2 regions of the Vibrio alfacsensis genome follow, and region 1 is predicted to be linked to the other one. Evidence: predicted binding sites of a transcription regulator. Region 1 holds the regulator's gene; the other holds the start of a gene.

What was found. The regulator PurR, encoded in region 1, represses purine synthesis genes. The targets are predictions, from matches to a motif close to TNANGNAAACGTTTNCNTNA.
Region 2: the regulator PurR is predicted to act here: its motif matches at 4,423-4,442, upstream of VA249_RS08215 (phosphoribosylaminoimidazolesuccinocarboxamide synthase).

What each region holds. Positions count from the first base shown of each region.
Region 1 covers NZ_AP024165.1:2,072,575-2,080,845, forward strand. The annotation lists gene cmoM (tRNA uridine 5-oxyacetic acid(34) methyltransferase CmoM) at 1-410, opposite strand, end outside; gene elyC (envelope biogenesis factor ElyC) at 526-1,317, shown strand; gene torR (two-component system response regulator TorR) at 1,482-2,195, opposite strand; gene torD (molecular chaperone TorD) at 2,462-3,109, shown strand; gene purR (HTH-type transcriptional repressor PurR) at 3,552-4,556, shown strand; cyclic di-GMP riboswitch class I at 4,936-5,017, shown strand; gene VA249_RS09555 (TfoX/Sxy family DNA transformation protein) at 5,254-5,844, shown strand; gene VA249_RS09560 (TVP38/TMEM64 family protein) at 5,957-6,646, shown strand; gene VA249_RS09565 (putative signal transducing protein) at 6,646-6,963, shown strand; gene VA249_RS09570 (alpha/beta fold hydrolase) at 7,022-7,825, opposite strand; gene glgA (glycogen synthase GlgA) at 7,946-8,271, opposite strand, start outside.
Region 2 covers NZ_AP024165.1:1,751,271-1,759,541, forward strand. The annotation lists gene VA249_RS08185 (DUF3334 family protein) at 1-487, shown strand, start outside; gene VA249_RS08190 (DUF2786 domain-containing protein) at 640-1,341, shown strand; gene VA249_RS08195 (YiaD family glycine zipper/OmpA-like lipoprotein) at 1,493-2,161, shown strand; gene VA249_RS08200 (J domain-containing protein) at 2,236-3,216, shown strand; gene VA249_RS08205 (hypothetical protein) at 3,392-3,577, shown strand; gene VA249_RS08210 (SulA-like leucine-rich domain-containing protein) at 3,961-4,353, shown strand; gene VA249_RS08215 (phosphoribosylaminoimidazolesuccinocarboxamide synthase) at 4,560-5,663, shown strand; gene VA249_RS08220 (transporter) at 5,745-6,122, opposite strand; gene VA249_RS08225 (helicase-related protein) at 6,391-8,271, opposite strand, start outside.

The sequences.
Region 1 (8,271 bases):
GTTTCCAGAGCGGGCTTTGGATCCACCAGCCACTCCATCACTGCGTGGAACATGACAAAATCCACCTGACTGTCCATATGTTCACCAATAGACTGGACAGGCGAATGAATCAGGCGATACTGCTCAAGCAAACCGTTTTTTTCAATATCCTGTTTTGCTAGCTGTAGCATTTCCGAAGATAGATCACATAACGCGACACGATGTCCGAGCTTAGCAAGCTTTTGCGACATTTGCGCTAAACCGCCCCCTGCATCTAAAACGTCTAGGGGTTGCTGGTCGGCGCCTAATTCACTTAGAATCTGTAGAAAATCTTCCCACACAATGATTTGCCGGATCTCCCCTTTATCGGAGCCGTAAATATTTTTTGCAAATTTGTGGGCGATATCGTCGAAATTGCGGTCTTCTGTCACTTCTGCTTGAGTTATCATAACGGATTGTGCCGCTATTCTGGCACAAGGAAAGCAGGAATAAAGAGGGTCACCCTCATTTTTATTATCAATTGATGTTTTTTCGGACTATTTATGTATGTTTGAGCTGAAAAAAGTTGTGACCGCACTGGTCATGCCCTTGCCCGCACTGCTACTCATTGGATTATTAGGTCTTGCTCTTATTAGTTTTACCGCCAAACGCAAAACAGGTTGCTTCATTGTTCTTCTCTCGTTTGTTGGTATCTTTATGGTTGCTTTCCAACCGATTTCGTCAAAATTATTGATGCCTCTAGAACGTGAATACAAAGCATTCTTACCCTCTTCTCAAAGCGTGGATTACGTGATGGTGCTTGGAAATGGGCATGTGGTCGATGATGAGATCCCACCAACATCTCAACTAAGCCGCACTGCACTCATGCGTTTAACCGAGGGAATTCGAATTTTGCGCATGTATCCGGGCGCGAAGCTCATCTTATCAGGCTATGACGGTGGGTCGGAAATTAGCCATGCACGTATGATGGCAAACGTCGCCTTAGCACTCGGCGTTGCGAAATCCGATATTATTCTACTGGAAGATGCTAAAGACACTTGGGAAGAGGCAAGACAAGCGGCAGCGTTTGTGAAGCAAAAAGAAGTCGTTTTGGTGACGTCTGCGAGTCATATGAAACGTGCACTCTATGAATTTCATGCAGCCGGAATTAAGCCTATCCCTGCACCAACGAACTACCTTGCTATCGATGAAATTCATCAACCTTGGGTCAAATACTCACCTAGAGCACGGTACTTAGAACAAACGGAAATTTATTGGCATGAGTATTTAGGCGGCCTTTGGCAAGAACTGAGAGACACGGTAGTGCAAACGCCAATGGTGGAAGTAGAGCAGCCCTAGCTGAATTCCGTTGAAAAACAATAGCTTTAATTTATTGAGCAACAACTGAAAGTTATTAAGCAATTGCTAAAAATCAGCAGTTACAAAAAAGGAGAGCATGCGCTCTCCTTTTTTATTTCGCGATAACGTTTTAATTTCGCAATAACTTTTTAATTTAATAGTAACTAGTCACCTGCGAACATGTAGCCTTCACCATGAACGGTCACAAAGATTTGTGGGTTCTTAGGATCAAACTCCATTTTAGCGCGCATACGTCGAATCAATACATCAATTGTACGATCATTTGGCGCATCCACTCTGTGGCTGATCATGTTCAAAATACGTTCGCGGCTTAACACCTGGTTTGGATACGAAGACAGTGCAACCAGCAGTTCGTATTCTGCTTTGGTTAACTTCACTGGCTCACCATTACGGCTTAGCGCACGACGCTGAATATCAAACGTCCACTCACCGAAGCGCACAATGTGCTCTTCATTGCTTTCATTCACGTTCTTTTGTGAACCATTGCGTGCCGCTGAGATACGCCACAATAAGTTCTTAACGCGAACCAATAATTCCCTTAACTCAAAAGGCTTTGTCACATAATCGTCTGCGCCCATTTCTAGGCCAACGATTTTGTCAATGCTATCCGTGCGTCCTGTCACTAATATGATGCCGATATCTGATTGGCTGCGTAATTCACGCGTAAGCATAAGACCGTCTTCACCGGGCAGGTTAATATCCAACATAATCAAGTCAACACCGCCACCTTGAAGCACTTCACGCATCTCTGCGCCACTTTCTGCTTCACTGACTTTGTAACCTTCATTTTGGAAGTAGCCCGCTAACTTACTACGAGTTACAACATCATCTTCTACGACTAATACGTGATAGCTCATTTACACCACTTTCTGTCTTTTTTATTCCAAGACGTATTCTATTCATAACTAGTAACATTTCTAGTCATAGATACATTAAAAAGCAAGATTTTGCGATTTTATTGATTCAAAGCAAGCTTATTTGTTGCCATTAATAACTAGGCATAATTACCCATAAACAATAACAATTATAGTTACTGCTATTCATTTTAATTGTTTACACTTAAGAGATTATACTCAAGTGACTTCAAGATGCCGCCTTAAGTGCATCATTTCAGGAGCAAAAAATGCAAGAAGTGAAAGCTTTTAACGAAAAACGCGCCGAAATTTACTGGTGGTTTTCTAGCCTATTCGCTAAAGAACTTACCGAAAAAGACCTAGAGAGCTACCACAGTGTTGAAATCCGAAGTTTTTTAGCTGGCCTAGGTGAAAACGAATCCCTAAAGACATCAGTCGATGCATTGGTCGATGCACTCAACCGACTTCAAGATCGTGAAGACGCTCAACTCGAACTTGCCGCAGACTTTTGTGAGCTATTTCTGAAAACAGAAAAACACGGAGCACTTCCATACGCTTCCATGTACATCGGTGAGTCGGGTCTTCTAAACGATAAGCCAGCAGAAGAAATGGAAAAACTCATGGCGGACTTTGGTGTTCAGGTCGATGAAAACCTGAAAGAACCAGCCGATCACCTTGCTGTAGAGCTCGACTTCTTAGGCAACATGATCATTCGCTCTAACGAACTCGAGCAAGAAAAACATATGGAAGAAGCATTCGTGGCACAAAACGACTTCATCCAAAAGCAACTGCTTACTTGGTTACCTATGTTTGCAGCAAAATGTAAGCAATTCGATGAGTTTGGCTTCTACGTTAGTGTTGCTCAAATGCTGATCGCTTTCTGTAAACTGGACAGCGACTACCTTCTTGGTGAATAATTGCGGGCTATTTTAGGGGGACTCGTCATACAGCCCCCTTATTTTATTCGTTTGTTTCTCACTGGTTCAGAGAAGTACAGTGAATTTAGCCGTTAAAATGTGACATAAAAAGCACAAAACCATCGCTGAATATGTTGCCAGCCTGCTCACATAGGTCTAAAATGTGAGCGCAAACGATTAAATATGATTTATATGTAAACCGCTGAAATATAGCGGTTTTTGTGTTTTATTACTCTGCTTGCTGAGCCATTCCTTGTATCACTAATCAAGGAATATATTTCTCAGCAACCAATGTCGCTACAAATCTTTTTATACCGATTTCGGAACAACCACTGCCGAACCTATCAGCGTTGCTTTTTCGTAACTGCTCAGTTTGCGCAAGACACTAAGCGCATGGTTGTCTTCACTACGGTATTCAGTAACTCGATACAGGACATCATTTATGGCCACAATTAAAGACGTTGCTCGCTTAGCCGGCGTTTCAACCACCACAGTGTCGCACGTAATTAACAAAACTCGTTTTGTTGCTGAGACCACTCAAGAAAAAGTAATGAAAGCGGTTGATGAGCTCAATTACGCGCCTAGTGCTGTTGCTCGCAGCTTAAAGTGTAACTCAACGCGCACTATCGGTATGTTGGTTACTCAGTCAACGAACCTTTTCTTCTCTGAAGTGATCGATGGCGTAGAAAGCTACTGTTACCGTCAAGGCTATACATTGATCCTGTGTAATACTGGTGGTATTTACGAGAAACAACGTGACTATATTCGCATGCTTGCAGAAAAGCGTGTCGATGGCATTTTAGTGATGTGTTCTGACCTAACGGAAGAACTACAAGAGATGCTAGACCGCCACGCAGACATCCCTAAAGTCGTGATGGACTGGGGCCCTGAAAGCTCAAAAGCAGATAAGATCATTGATAACTCGGAAGAAGGTGGCTATTTAGCGACTAAATATCTAATTGATAATGGTCATAGCGAAATTGCATGTTTAAGTGGTCATTTCGATAAAGCAGCATGTAAAGAGCGAATTGCTGGCTTTAGACGTGCAATGGCAGAAGCAAACCTTACCGTTAAAGAAGACTGGATTCTTGAGGGTAACTTTGAATGTGATACTGCCGTTCTTGCTGCAGATAACATTACTGCAATGGAAAAACGCCCGACTGCAGTATTCTGTTTTAATGACACCATGGCACTAGGCTTGATGAGCCGTCTGCAACAAAATGGCATCAAGATCCCTGAAGACATTTCTGTGATCGGTTACGACAACATCGAACTTGCTGAATACTTCTCTCCACCGCTAACGACGATTCACCAACCAAAACGTCGTGTAGGTAAAAACGCATTCGAGATCTTACTTGAACGTATTAAAGATAAAGAGCACGACAAACGTATTTTTGAAATGCAGCCAGAGATTGTAATACGTAGCACAGTAAGCAAGCTCAACTAATCAATAATGCAGCTAAGTAATAAGAACTAAGCAATAATGACCGATTTGAAGCGCTCCTTTTAAGGGGCGTTTTTTATGTTCTGAATCCACCCTTTCGTCCTATTTTCTAATCATATTGGATTGGATTTAGGCAAGTAACATTGCCATAGGTGAAGCGATGAGCAATTGACTAATTTCGGGGTAGACAGCCCAGAGCACTTCGCTATAACATACTGTTTTAATTCAATGTATTTGAATTCGTATTTATGGTGTTGATAGGCATATCTAACCAAGAGATATGAAATAACACTCATTAAATACCCCTTTTTAATTGAACTAATGTCACACTTCCATATTCAGGATGTGATGTTAATTCAATGAAAGCAGTATTCTGATACCGTCACGCACAGGGCAAACCATTCGAAAGAGTGGGACGCAAAGCTTCCGGCCTTAACTATTTGTTTTTGAAGACCGTTATTTTTTAAAAACGGCTGTTTTTTTGAAGACTGCTATTTTTGAAGACTATCGTTTTTAAAGACTGTTTTCGATGATGGTTATTTTCAATCATCGTCGTATCAGTAGAAGGTAGCGGGGTTACCGATGGCAAATATGCATTTAACGAGTTTACCCTTTAATGACATTATAACTGCATGCATTTGCTATTCTCTCGGACCTGATTTTTGGTGGCGTAATACTAATTACACCGAGATAACTCATCATGGATAAACCGATACTCAAAGACTCTATGAAGCTATTTGAGGCACTTGGTACGATCAAGTCGCGCTCAATGTTTGGTGGCTTCGGACTGTTTGCAGATGACACTATGTTTGCACTAGTTGTAAATCATCAATTGCACATCCGAGCGGATCAGAAAACTTCATCTACTTTCGAGACTCAAGGACTTAGACCTTACGTCTATAAAAAACGTGGCTTCCCAGTGGTAACGAAATACTATGCTATTTCTGACGAGCTATGGGATTCAACCGACAAAATCCTTGATGTTGCAAGGAAGTCTCTAGAAAGCGCCAAGCTTGAAAAAGAACAACAGGCAACAACAAAGCCTAACCGACTAAAAGATTTGCCAAACCTACGTTTAGCGACTGAACGCATGCTTAAAAAAGCAGGCATCGATTCGGTAGAGCAACTAGAGGACAAAGGCGCATTAAATGCGTACAAGGCAATTCAACAAACTCATGCATCTAGTGTAAGTTTGGAATTGCTTTGGGCCCTTGAGGGAGCGATCAATGGTACGCATTGGAGTGTAGTACCACAAGAACGCCGACAAGAACTCATGAATGGCCTTTCCTAATCCGCTTCATAAGATTTAAAACATAGCCGCAGTTTTACACTGCGGTTTTTTTTGAAATTTTTTTTCGCCCAGTTCTGTCTTATTCTTTAACAAGCTAAACGAGATGAATGATATGAATAAGAAACTGATTTTAGGGCTTATCCTACTCGCGGTAATCCTCCTTTTAGGTATCAACTTCGGCCAATACTTAACATTAGAAAATGCGAAAGCGCAGCAGGAAGCGTTGAATACTCTCATTGAGGAAAACTTCTTGCTTGCGGCAACAACCTATTTCTTCACCTATATTGCGATCACGGCGTTTTCAATCCCAGGAGCGGCCGTAGTCACCTTGCTTGGCGCTGCACTGTTTGGCTTTTGGACAAGTTTACTGCTCGTTTCGTTTGCCAGCACCATTGGTGCGACTATCGCTTTTCTCAGCAGCCGATACCTACTGCGTGAGTGGGTTCAAGATAAATTTGGCAATAAACTCAGCGCGATCAATCAAGGTGTTGAGAAAGATGGTGCGTTTTATCTATTTTCTTTGCGCTTGATTCCGGTATTCCCGTTTTTCCTCATCAACCTGCTTATGGGGTTAACGCCAATGGCCGTTACTCGATTCTATCTAACCAGCCAAATCGGTATGTTGCCAGGAACAGCAGTATACTTAAATGCGGGAACGCAATTGGCGACCATTGATAGCCTCTCTGGTATTGTATCGCCTACCGTATTAGCGTCGTTTGCCCTACTCGGCCTATTCCCCATCATCGCAAAATGGATTATGAATAAAATTCGTCCCGCTCAAGTACCCAATGGAAGCGCTTAATGAAAATATACATCGCGAAAAATCCAGCGGAAGCCCATATCGTTTGTGAGTTGCTTAAAACCGAGCAGATAGCGTGTGAGGTCAGAGGTGAGGGTATGTTCGGATTAAAAGGCGAGCTCCCTTTTAGCGATGATACAGACCCATATGTATGGCTCTTACATTCGCAGCAGAAGTTAAAAGCTGAAGCAGTGATTAAAGATTATCATAAACAAGCCGAACACGTTTACCAAGACTGGCAATGCCCAAATTGCTCTGAGCAAAATGAAGGGCAATTTGGAGCGTGCTGGCAATGTGGATATCAAATAGGGGAGCCATAATTGCTCCCCTATTTATTTTCATTCTCTGAACGATTTTTCTTTCTTTAAATCACAAGTCTTAAGCACTGAGGCTTTGCTGCTTAATAAACTCAATAGAATGCTGGTTGAAATCATCCGGACGCTCAACATTGCATACGTGGCCGCAATTAGGGATTTCACGCAATACACTCAGTTTATGTACCGCCACCATCTCTTTGACCGGTTTAATAAACATGTAGTCCCTATCTCCCATCAAGTATAGCGTTGGAATGGGCAATTCACGGTCTTTAAAGTACTTCATCAATGGGTTGACATCTGCAGCCAAAATAAACCAACGTTTGAATTCTTTTTGACACAATTTTTTTGCTTCTCGGATGAAGAGATGACGCGACTCACGCTGATTTTTTTGCGGCATAACAACATAAGCAAAGAGCTTATAAAGCCACATGTAAGGCAAAATATGCTTACCAAGATTCCCTAATCTGACCAAGATCTGTGAGCGGGTATTTAAACGAGTCACCGCACCACCTAAAACCATTGAACGCACTCGTTCAGAAGCCAACTCGGCAAGGTTGCGGACAATGATCGTCCCAAGAGACATTCCCACAAAGTGGGCAGATTGAATCTTCAGGTGATCAAGTACTTTCAGGATATCTTGTGTCACCGCCGTAAAGGTATAACGACTCGTGATCAGTTCTTTTAATAGTTGATTGGATTTCCCATGCCCACGCAGATCAATCAGTAACAAGTTAAAGTGTTGCTTATACGCTTTAATTTGTTTAAACCATATGGATGAACTGCCACCAGCACCATGAACAAACACAACCCACTCTTGGCTCGTTGGGTGCAAATAGGATTTGTGGAATAAAAGTGGCTCAGTCATGCGTGCGTGTTATCAACATACTTTGTAAACAAGAAAACGCATCGTACCACACTCCATTAAAGCAAAGTAATAAAGGCACCTAATTCGGTGCCTTTCGTTACAAATTTTATAGATTTTGCGTCAATTTAACGCATCTCTATACAACGCTAGATATTCTTGTGCTGCTTTGTGCCAGCAAAAATCTTTTTGCATGGCATAGAGCTGAACTCGCCTTACTTCCGTCATATTCTGAGAATAAAGCAATAGCGCCCTTAACATCACCAATAATAGTGCTTGCGGTGTCGGATCGTTAAACACGAAACCCGTCGCCAAAGATGGGTCTACATCATAATCGCTGACGCTGTCTTTTAGTCCACCAACGCCACGAACAATCGGCAAAGTGCCATATGCCATGCTGTAGATTTGATTCAAACCACATGGTTCAAACTCAGACGGCATCAAGAAGA
Region 2 (8,271 bases), 320 kb from region 1:
TATTAACTTCACAGCAAAAGCGGCACTTGAGATCTATACCAACTACATGCGTAACATGGGCATGCCTGAAGAAGAGCTTGCGATCTCACATACTTCTGATGAAGTTGGCGATGTCCTTGGTGAACTGATGAATCAATTGGTTGGTAACTTCACGAATAAGATACGCAAAGAACTGCAAACCAATATCACACAAAACCAACCGAAAATGCTCGCGCTTAATAAACAAGTCATATTGCAAGTGGATACCAACCTAGATCGCCCTCAGGCACGTCGCGTGACATTCTCAACAGAAAACAACAATATTTTCTATCTAGAACTGGCTATGGATAAAACTGAATTCATCCAACTTGAAGAGTTTGACGTGGTCGAAGATGAAAACCCAGATGACATTTTAGAAGCAACACGCAAAAGCATGGAAAAAAGCACTGCGAGTACAGTAAGCACTAAAAACGAAGCGGATGATCTACTTGACCAACTCGGTCTGTAACTTTTTTAAAGAACATAACCCTCATCAAGCCCCTTTCCATAAGGGGTTTGTTTTTTCTTTTCCTATTCCCCTCACGCCCCTTGTTTCGTTTTTGAGCCAAAAAAGGTAATATATCCGACTTCTTAAATTTTGGTACTCATGACTGGTCGTCGATGGATAAACAAAAAGCTCTGAAAAAAATTGCCAAGTGTTTAGAACTGGGCAACTCCGCCAATGTGAATGAAGCTGCTAACGCTATAAAAATGGCGCACAACCTCATGCTCAAATATGGCTTAGACAAAGATGATATTGAGTTTATCAAAATGGGTAAGACTCAATCCTCACATCTGTTGCCAGCCAATATCAGCTCTACACTATTGCGCGTGATTCGAGGCATTAACACTAAATTTGGTGTTGAAGCCGTACTATTGAATCACAAAGGGCTTAAACGTGTTGAATTTATCGGTGAGGCAGACCGCGCAATTTTCGCTGCTTTCGCTTTTGATATCATCTATCGCGAGCTAAATGAAAGTACTGGCCAATTTCGAAATAGTTTTGCAGGCTCTGGCACCTCTTCGCTCGAAGTCACTCGCCGCGTAAACTCTTATGTTTCAGGTTGGGTCGAGGGTGCGCTAGAAAAGCTACCGGTGATCTCACCTGATGAAGAGTCAGCAAACAAAATCAATAATTACATAGATAAAGAGTTCAAGAATATTGATCGTGAAACGTTCAAGAAACAACTCAAAGAAGCGATGAAAAATCTGACCGAAGATTACGAAGTTGGCTTAAAAAAAGGTCGCAAGGTGTCGGTAAACCGAGGGGTTGGCGGCGCACAAGCGAGAAAAATGTTAGGTGATACAACAAACCGATCGTAATTTTGGTTACAACGTCGCCAACAACAAGAAAAAGCTTACAACACGCTTATCAATCTGACGTTCGCATAACAAATATCAATAACACCTACTCCATAATTCGAATCACTTTGTGAGGCGCATTTGCGCCTCAATTTTATACGGAGATTTTCCCTTGAAAAAGATGTCTATCGCACTTGCGTTAGTGCTTGCTCTTACTGGCTGTCAAGCCACTCAACGTCAAAATGCCACAACGGGCGAATACGAAACAAATTCAACGACGCAAGGCGCTCTGATCGGTGCGATCGCTGGTGCAGCAATTGGTCTTGCGACAGGTGACAATGCGAAAGAGCGACGTAAACACGCGCTAATTGGTGCCGCTGCTGGTGGTGCAACTGGTGCTGGTGTTGGTTACTACTTTGATCAACAAGAAGCCGAACTTCGTCGTGCGTTACTTAACTCTGGTGTACAGGTTGAGCGCGTTGGTGAAAACCAGCTACTACTTCGTATGGAAAACGGCATTGGCTTCTCTTCAAGCTCTTACCAACTAGACGCAGGCATCCATAATACACTACGTGGTGTGGCTCGTATCCTCGTTGAGTACCCAGACACAAGCCTAGTAATTGATGGCTACACGGACAGCACTGGTAGTGATTCATACAACCAAACACTCTCTGAGCGCCGCGCAGAGTCTGTACGTCAATTCTTAGTGTCACAAAACGTTGCACCAGGCCGCGCGATTGCTCGTGGCTACGGTGAGCGTAACCCACTGTGTTCAAACCAAACATCAGAAGGTCGTGCTTGCAACCGTCGTGTTGAAATCCAGATCTTGCCACTGAAGTAATTTGGTAGCACCATATCGGTAATAGATCATATTATCGGAGCAGGTCTAGCGACTTTCGCTAGACCTGACACACAATGTCGTTCAAAACCACTGCTTATAGCCTTATTTTTAGCGTTTGCGTATCGTACAGCGCATGTGCAACTCAAACACCTACTCCTACTCAACCTGAAGCGCAATTTGAACTGGCACAATCGCTCGCCTTAACGAATGAATCCGCCTCGCGCCCTGATGTTCGATATTGGCTAGAGCAATCTGCCCATCAAGGCTTTATACCCGCACAAAAACAATTGGCAGAAGATTACGCTCGCGGGCTTACTGGGCGTGTGGATTTTACCCAAGCGGTTTACTGGTTTACATCTGTTGCGCTCAATGACCCACAAGATCGTGGATTTCTCTTAGCTAGTTTTGTCGAGCATCATCAGACCGATGTGTCCAATGCAGATCTCATCGAAGCATGGTATCAACTCGCTGCACTTAAAAACCCTAAAGCCGAGCAGGCGTACAATCAATTCTTGGAGCAACGCTTCAATCAACTTCGCGCCAAGCAACTCTCAGAAATCGTAACGCTCGATAAAGAAGCCACAGACGAAGAAATGCGTGAAAAAGTTGAACATCGACCGAAGCAGAACACCGACACTCATTACCAATGGTACACCTTAACAGGGATCATCTTTGTTATATTACTTGGGTTTGGTGCATATCGTAGACACACCATAAAAACGAAAGCGGATACCGTAAACGATGTGTCAGAATCTCAACGCCTACAAACACAAGTAAATGAGCTTCAATTTACAAACAAACAGCTCAAACGTCAGCTAGAAAAAGTCTTCAAAGAGTTTAAAAAAATTAAAAGCCAGTCAGAGAGTCAAACCTTAGCCATTGCTTGTGCAACATTTGGCTATACTCCTCACTCAATTCCTGACAGTAAAGCACTGAAACTGCGCTACAGACAATTGTCAAAACTCTATCACCCTGATTCGCGAGGCTCTCAGGAAGAAATGAAACGTTTAAATCACGCTTTCAACGTAATCTCACAAAATGTTACAAAACAGTAAATAATCACTCTATTACTTCTATTTGAACATCTTATTTCCTGAAATCAAAGGCTCGCAATCGATCTCGCTCTCAAACGAATTAACAGACATTTAACTTCAATATGATTTCTATGTCATAATGGCCGTGAAAAATAACACCTAGCGACTCAAATTCATGTAGGTGGGGAGAAAATCAATGTTCACAGAAGAAGGCACCTGCGACTGGTGCAAAAAACCTAGTTTTGTTGCTCGTCATGATTACCTCGATGGTAAATTTAATCGTTCTTGCGAATCTTGCTACGACATTGCAAAAATCGATGTCCGCCTTTTCAACCAAGGCGAAATGAAAATGCGCGAACGCATGGCACAGCAATTAGGCTAAACAAAAAAATCAACGGAACTGATTTTCAAAGGCGTCTTTTTTAAGGCGCTTTTTTGATGCCACTTAATACCCAAAGGGCTCACTTAGATCGATTTAGCTATGCAGCACTTAGCCTTTTAGTACTGTATGAACAGTACTGAACACCTGTATATACAGTACTGATCATTGACTGCTTTTACCTCTTACCTGCCACTCACCTCACATTTTTCTGTTCTATTTCATCATAGGCACATTTCAATAAAAACCATTAATTTCAATCAGTTAAAGTAAAAACAAAAGACTATTTATATCCATATACGCTCTTACACTCATAAAAATTGGTTGATCACTTTTCAAAAACAAACTACTGTATAGACATACAGCATGTATAAAGGAACAGTAAGATGCAGTTACAAAGTCAATCTCATACATACTCACGCTACAACGTATTGGCGCAAACAACGCAACCTATGGATGTGTCTGACCAACTTCTTTCTAAGTTGGCCGTGTTGTCTCAACAAAAACAGTGGATCCTGTTTACGGCTGAGTGCCCTCGCCCTGATTTTGAACAACTTGCTGGTTCTAATATTCGCTGTCAAAACATCATTCAAATGAAACCATCTCAGCAACTTTCTGAAGTTGAAATCGTCATCAAGGCGATTCGTTCTGGCAATGCAAGTGCCGTTGTTGCATCAAGTAAGATTGCACCAATGAATCAGTCGATGCTTCGTAATATTGCTCAACGTTATCAGTGTGAAGTCTTTTTCGTCGACGGCAGAGTGAATAAGTACCACTAATAAGATCGACGTTATCCATCCTGCATCTCGCCTCCTTGTTTTGGGAGGCTTTTTTGTATTCTAAGAAAAATAAGCAAACGTTTGCTTTTTATCTGGCGACTTAAAATAGTTCTGGTATGATGCCCACATTCGATTTATTTAGCGTTAATTTTTTGCTGAATATATCCTCTATTATGACGTTTGAATAATATGATAGGAATGTCGCAATGAGCCTTGCCAATCAAGTACTTGCCGTCAATGACGACCTGCCAATTCGCACAAAAAAACCAGTACACAGCGGAAAAGTTCGCTCTGTTTATTGGCTAACAGAAGAAGACAGTGCACGACTGATCAAAGAAAAAGGATACGATGTCGCACCTAATGCGCCATTAGCCATTATGGTAATTAGTGATCGCATCTCTGCATTCGATTGTATCTGGCATGGTGAGGGCGGCCTAAAAGGCGTTCCGGGCAAAGGCGCCGCACTAAACGCAATTTCGAATCACTGGTTTAAACTGTTTAAAGATAACGGTCTAGCTGATAGCCATATTCTTGATATACCTCACCCGTTTGTATGGATTGTTCAAAAAGCGAAGCCAGTTAAAATAGAAGCGATCTGCCGTAAGTACATTACAGGTTCGATGTGGCGTGCTTATGCGAATGGTGAACGCGAATTCTGCGGTATTCAACTCCCTGAAGGCTTAGAGAAAGACAAAGCCCTACCAGAACTGCTGATGACACCATCAACTAAAGGCATTTTGAAAGGTATCCCAGGCGTTCCTGAAGCGGATGACGTGAATATTACTCGCCAAAATATTGTCGACAACTTTGGAGCATTTAACTTCTCAAGTGCAGAAGACATCGCGCAATACGAAAAGCTATTAAAAGAGGGTTTCAGTGTTATTAGCGATGCGCTTGAAGCCATTGACCAAACGTTTGTTGATACTAAGTTTGAGTTTGGCTATGTACATGACGCCGTTGGTAACGAAAAGCTAATTTACATGGATGAAGTGGGCACACCGGACTCTTCACGTATTTGGGATACAAAAGAATACTTAGCGGGCAACATTGTTGAAAACTCAAAAGAAGGGTTCCGCCAGTTCTTACTTAACCACTTCCCAGATCCGGACATTTTACTCAATAAAGAGCGTATGCCTGAGCGTGAAGCATTAGCCCGTGATAATGATCTTCCAGTTGAATCATTGATGGATATTTCTCGCACTTACATTGGTATTGCTGAAAAGATCACAGGAAAACCAATCGCACTCAGTGACAACCCGAAAGCGGAGATCATTGAAATTCTTAGCAAAGAATACGGGCTAATTGATTAGCTACCCGGTTAAAAATCAACCGGAATCCAAACAAAAAAAGCGACCGGTTGTGCGGTCGCTTTATTGATTTCATACTTCTCGTTAGAGTTTCAAGTTAAGTACGTCTTGCTCTGTGATATCTACTTTTAGTTGACTTCGAGCTTCGATGTACTCAATTTGTTCTGAGTCTAACGAATAAGGCATGACTACGCGTAGTTCTTGTATTCCCTCATGCTGAGCTAGCTTTGCTAACTTCACGAGATTTGATTCGTCGCTTTGACGTGAAGACATCGATTTTAATGCTGCTTCCCAGAGACGATCCTCTGGTTTGCTTAATTCTGCGATGTTTTGCTTCCACAACAAACCAAAAATAGGAGCAATAGTAGAAAAAGCCTCAACGAAGGTCCATTTTTTACTTCCTGATGCGCCTAAAAAACTGGTGTAGTCGAATTCAATGCATGTCTTTCCTTGGTGCTTCATCCTATACCTCTACACCCAACAAAATTGAGTTATACGAAATATCGTACAATTACTTTGATATAGCAATAGGATATAAAACATTGGTCTTTTATTCCCGATTTTATTTACAAAAGGAAATATTAAAATCAATCTCATAACAAACCATACACATATTAGCTATGTGTGAATGTCGATTTAATTCATATTTTTTAATTATAAACAACAACCAACGGATGACCGTTTTTGAAAGAAAGCAGCAATAAACAAACCAAAGAACGATTCCTCACTATCATTTAACGTCAATGACTCGACTCGCCTTTTTATACTGAACTTTCCATCCAGACCATCGCGGCAATTCCCACCGCTTTGGATCAGCTTTTCGACTTCCCTCTGCATAAATGACGTGGACCAGTTTTCGAGAGACAAAATACTCAACATCGAGCTTTAGTCCCGCTAAAACCAGCTTTAATGGAAACTTCTCCGCGAAATCCTCGTATTCCCACTCGGGAACGCCTTTAAATGGGATGTCTTTCGCTTCGAGCAACTCAATATCTTCAATACTCTCTACACCCAGTGCTTCCAATTGTTCGACCAACCACGATGAAAAAGTCAGATTTTCAATTGCCCCTTTATCGATAAGATCTGAGTTTAACCCAAGTGCGTTGTAGATCTTCCAATGCTGAATTTGTTGTTTTCTTAATGGCGCAAATTCAGGCAACAGCGTTTCATCTTCAATCATCTCTGCAATGGATTGAAGTGCAACTTCACCTTTAAGTGCTTGGTACTCTGTAAAGATACGACGACCGGCATAAACCAAATGCATGGTGGCACGTGGCGATTCTTCTTCATAATTCGTTTCGCCTTGCTGCCACTCACCTAGCTCCAACTCTCTAAACAAACGGAGCGAAATTGGCATCATAACTGAAGCAAGATTGAGCGTTTGCTTTACACCTCGTCCGGGTAAGCTGTGGCTATCTAAAACCAAAGCCGCTTCACTTGCTGCTGGGAACCGACTATTGCGACCAACCATCATTTCCATCGTGCCATTACCAAGCGCATCTCGCCGACGCTCACGCCGCACAAATACGATCTCTGGATGCAGTTTAGCCATCGCTTTAACCAATACGTCTCGTTTATAACGCGAGGCAACTTCAAGATCGGGCAGTTCAAAAACCGCTCGCATCTGTTTGGCTAAACCCTGTGCTTCTTCTAAGACACTCACATCAACGTTTACTCCGGGCAGTTGTTCACCACGCACCAGACGAGTCATCAAAGCCACATCGCAACCGAATGTTTCTTGCTGGTCTAATGCTTCTGCTGCCTCTCCACTCTGCAACTGGTACAACTGAGCAGGTACAGATAACGCTGCTGCCAAATCGATCATCGCCTCTTTTTCTGCTTTTGTTTGAATACGGGTAACCAAATCTGCAAACAAAGCATCAATCGGCAGCGGGTAAACCTTTTTGCCATGGTCAGTGACATTACCTTGCTCGTCAATCGCTCCCATTGAACGCAACGTTTGCGCGGCCAAAGCTAATGATTTCTCGGGCAATGTTTCAAGAAATGGAAGGTTCGACAAGGGATAGCCACAACAAGCGGCTGCCAACATTGGCTCCACGAGTTCTTCACGATGAAGCTCCGGTGGCGTGACGAGTTCCAGTGGCGCATGCTCACCATATAAACGAATGCACGCTCCCTCAGAAACCCGGCCTGCTCGACCCATTCGTTGTGCGGCACTGGCTTTAGAAATATTGGTCAACATCAGAGCAGTACGCCCGTTTCGTTGAATAGTCCGACGCTCTAAACCGCTGTCTATCACGACACGGATATTCGGGATCGTCAAAGACGTCTCCGCCACGTTGGTCGCTAACACTATCTTGCGCTGATTTTGAGTGGTAAGTGCACGATGCCTTTCATCATCACTCACCGATGCATGCAATTTGACCACCAGCACGTCTTCAATATGCTGCAACATCTGAGCGCATTGAGTGATCTCTTTACGCCCGGGTAAGAAGACAAGAATATCGCCATCTTCATCTTCTAACGCTTCTTTGACGGTACTTACGACATCATTCTCACAACCTTTTTTATTGGGCAAATAACGACTATCACGCGCTCGATATGTCACCGTCACGGGAAAGCAACGCCCATTAGAACGAAGTCTTTTTGC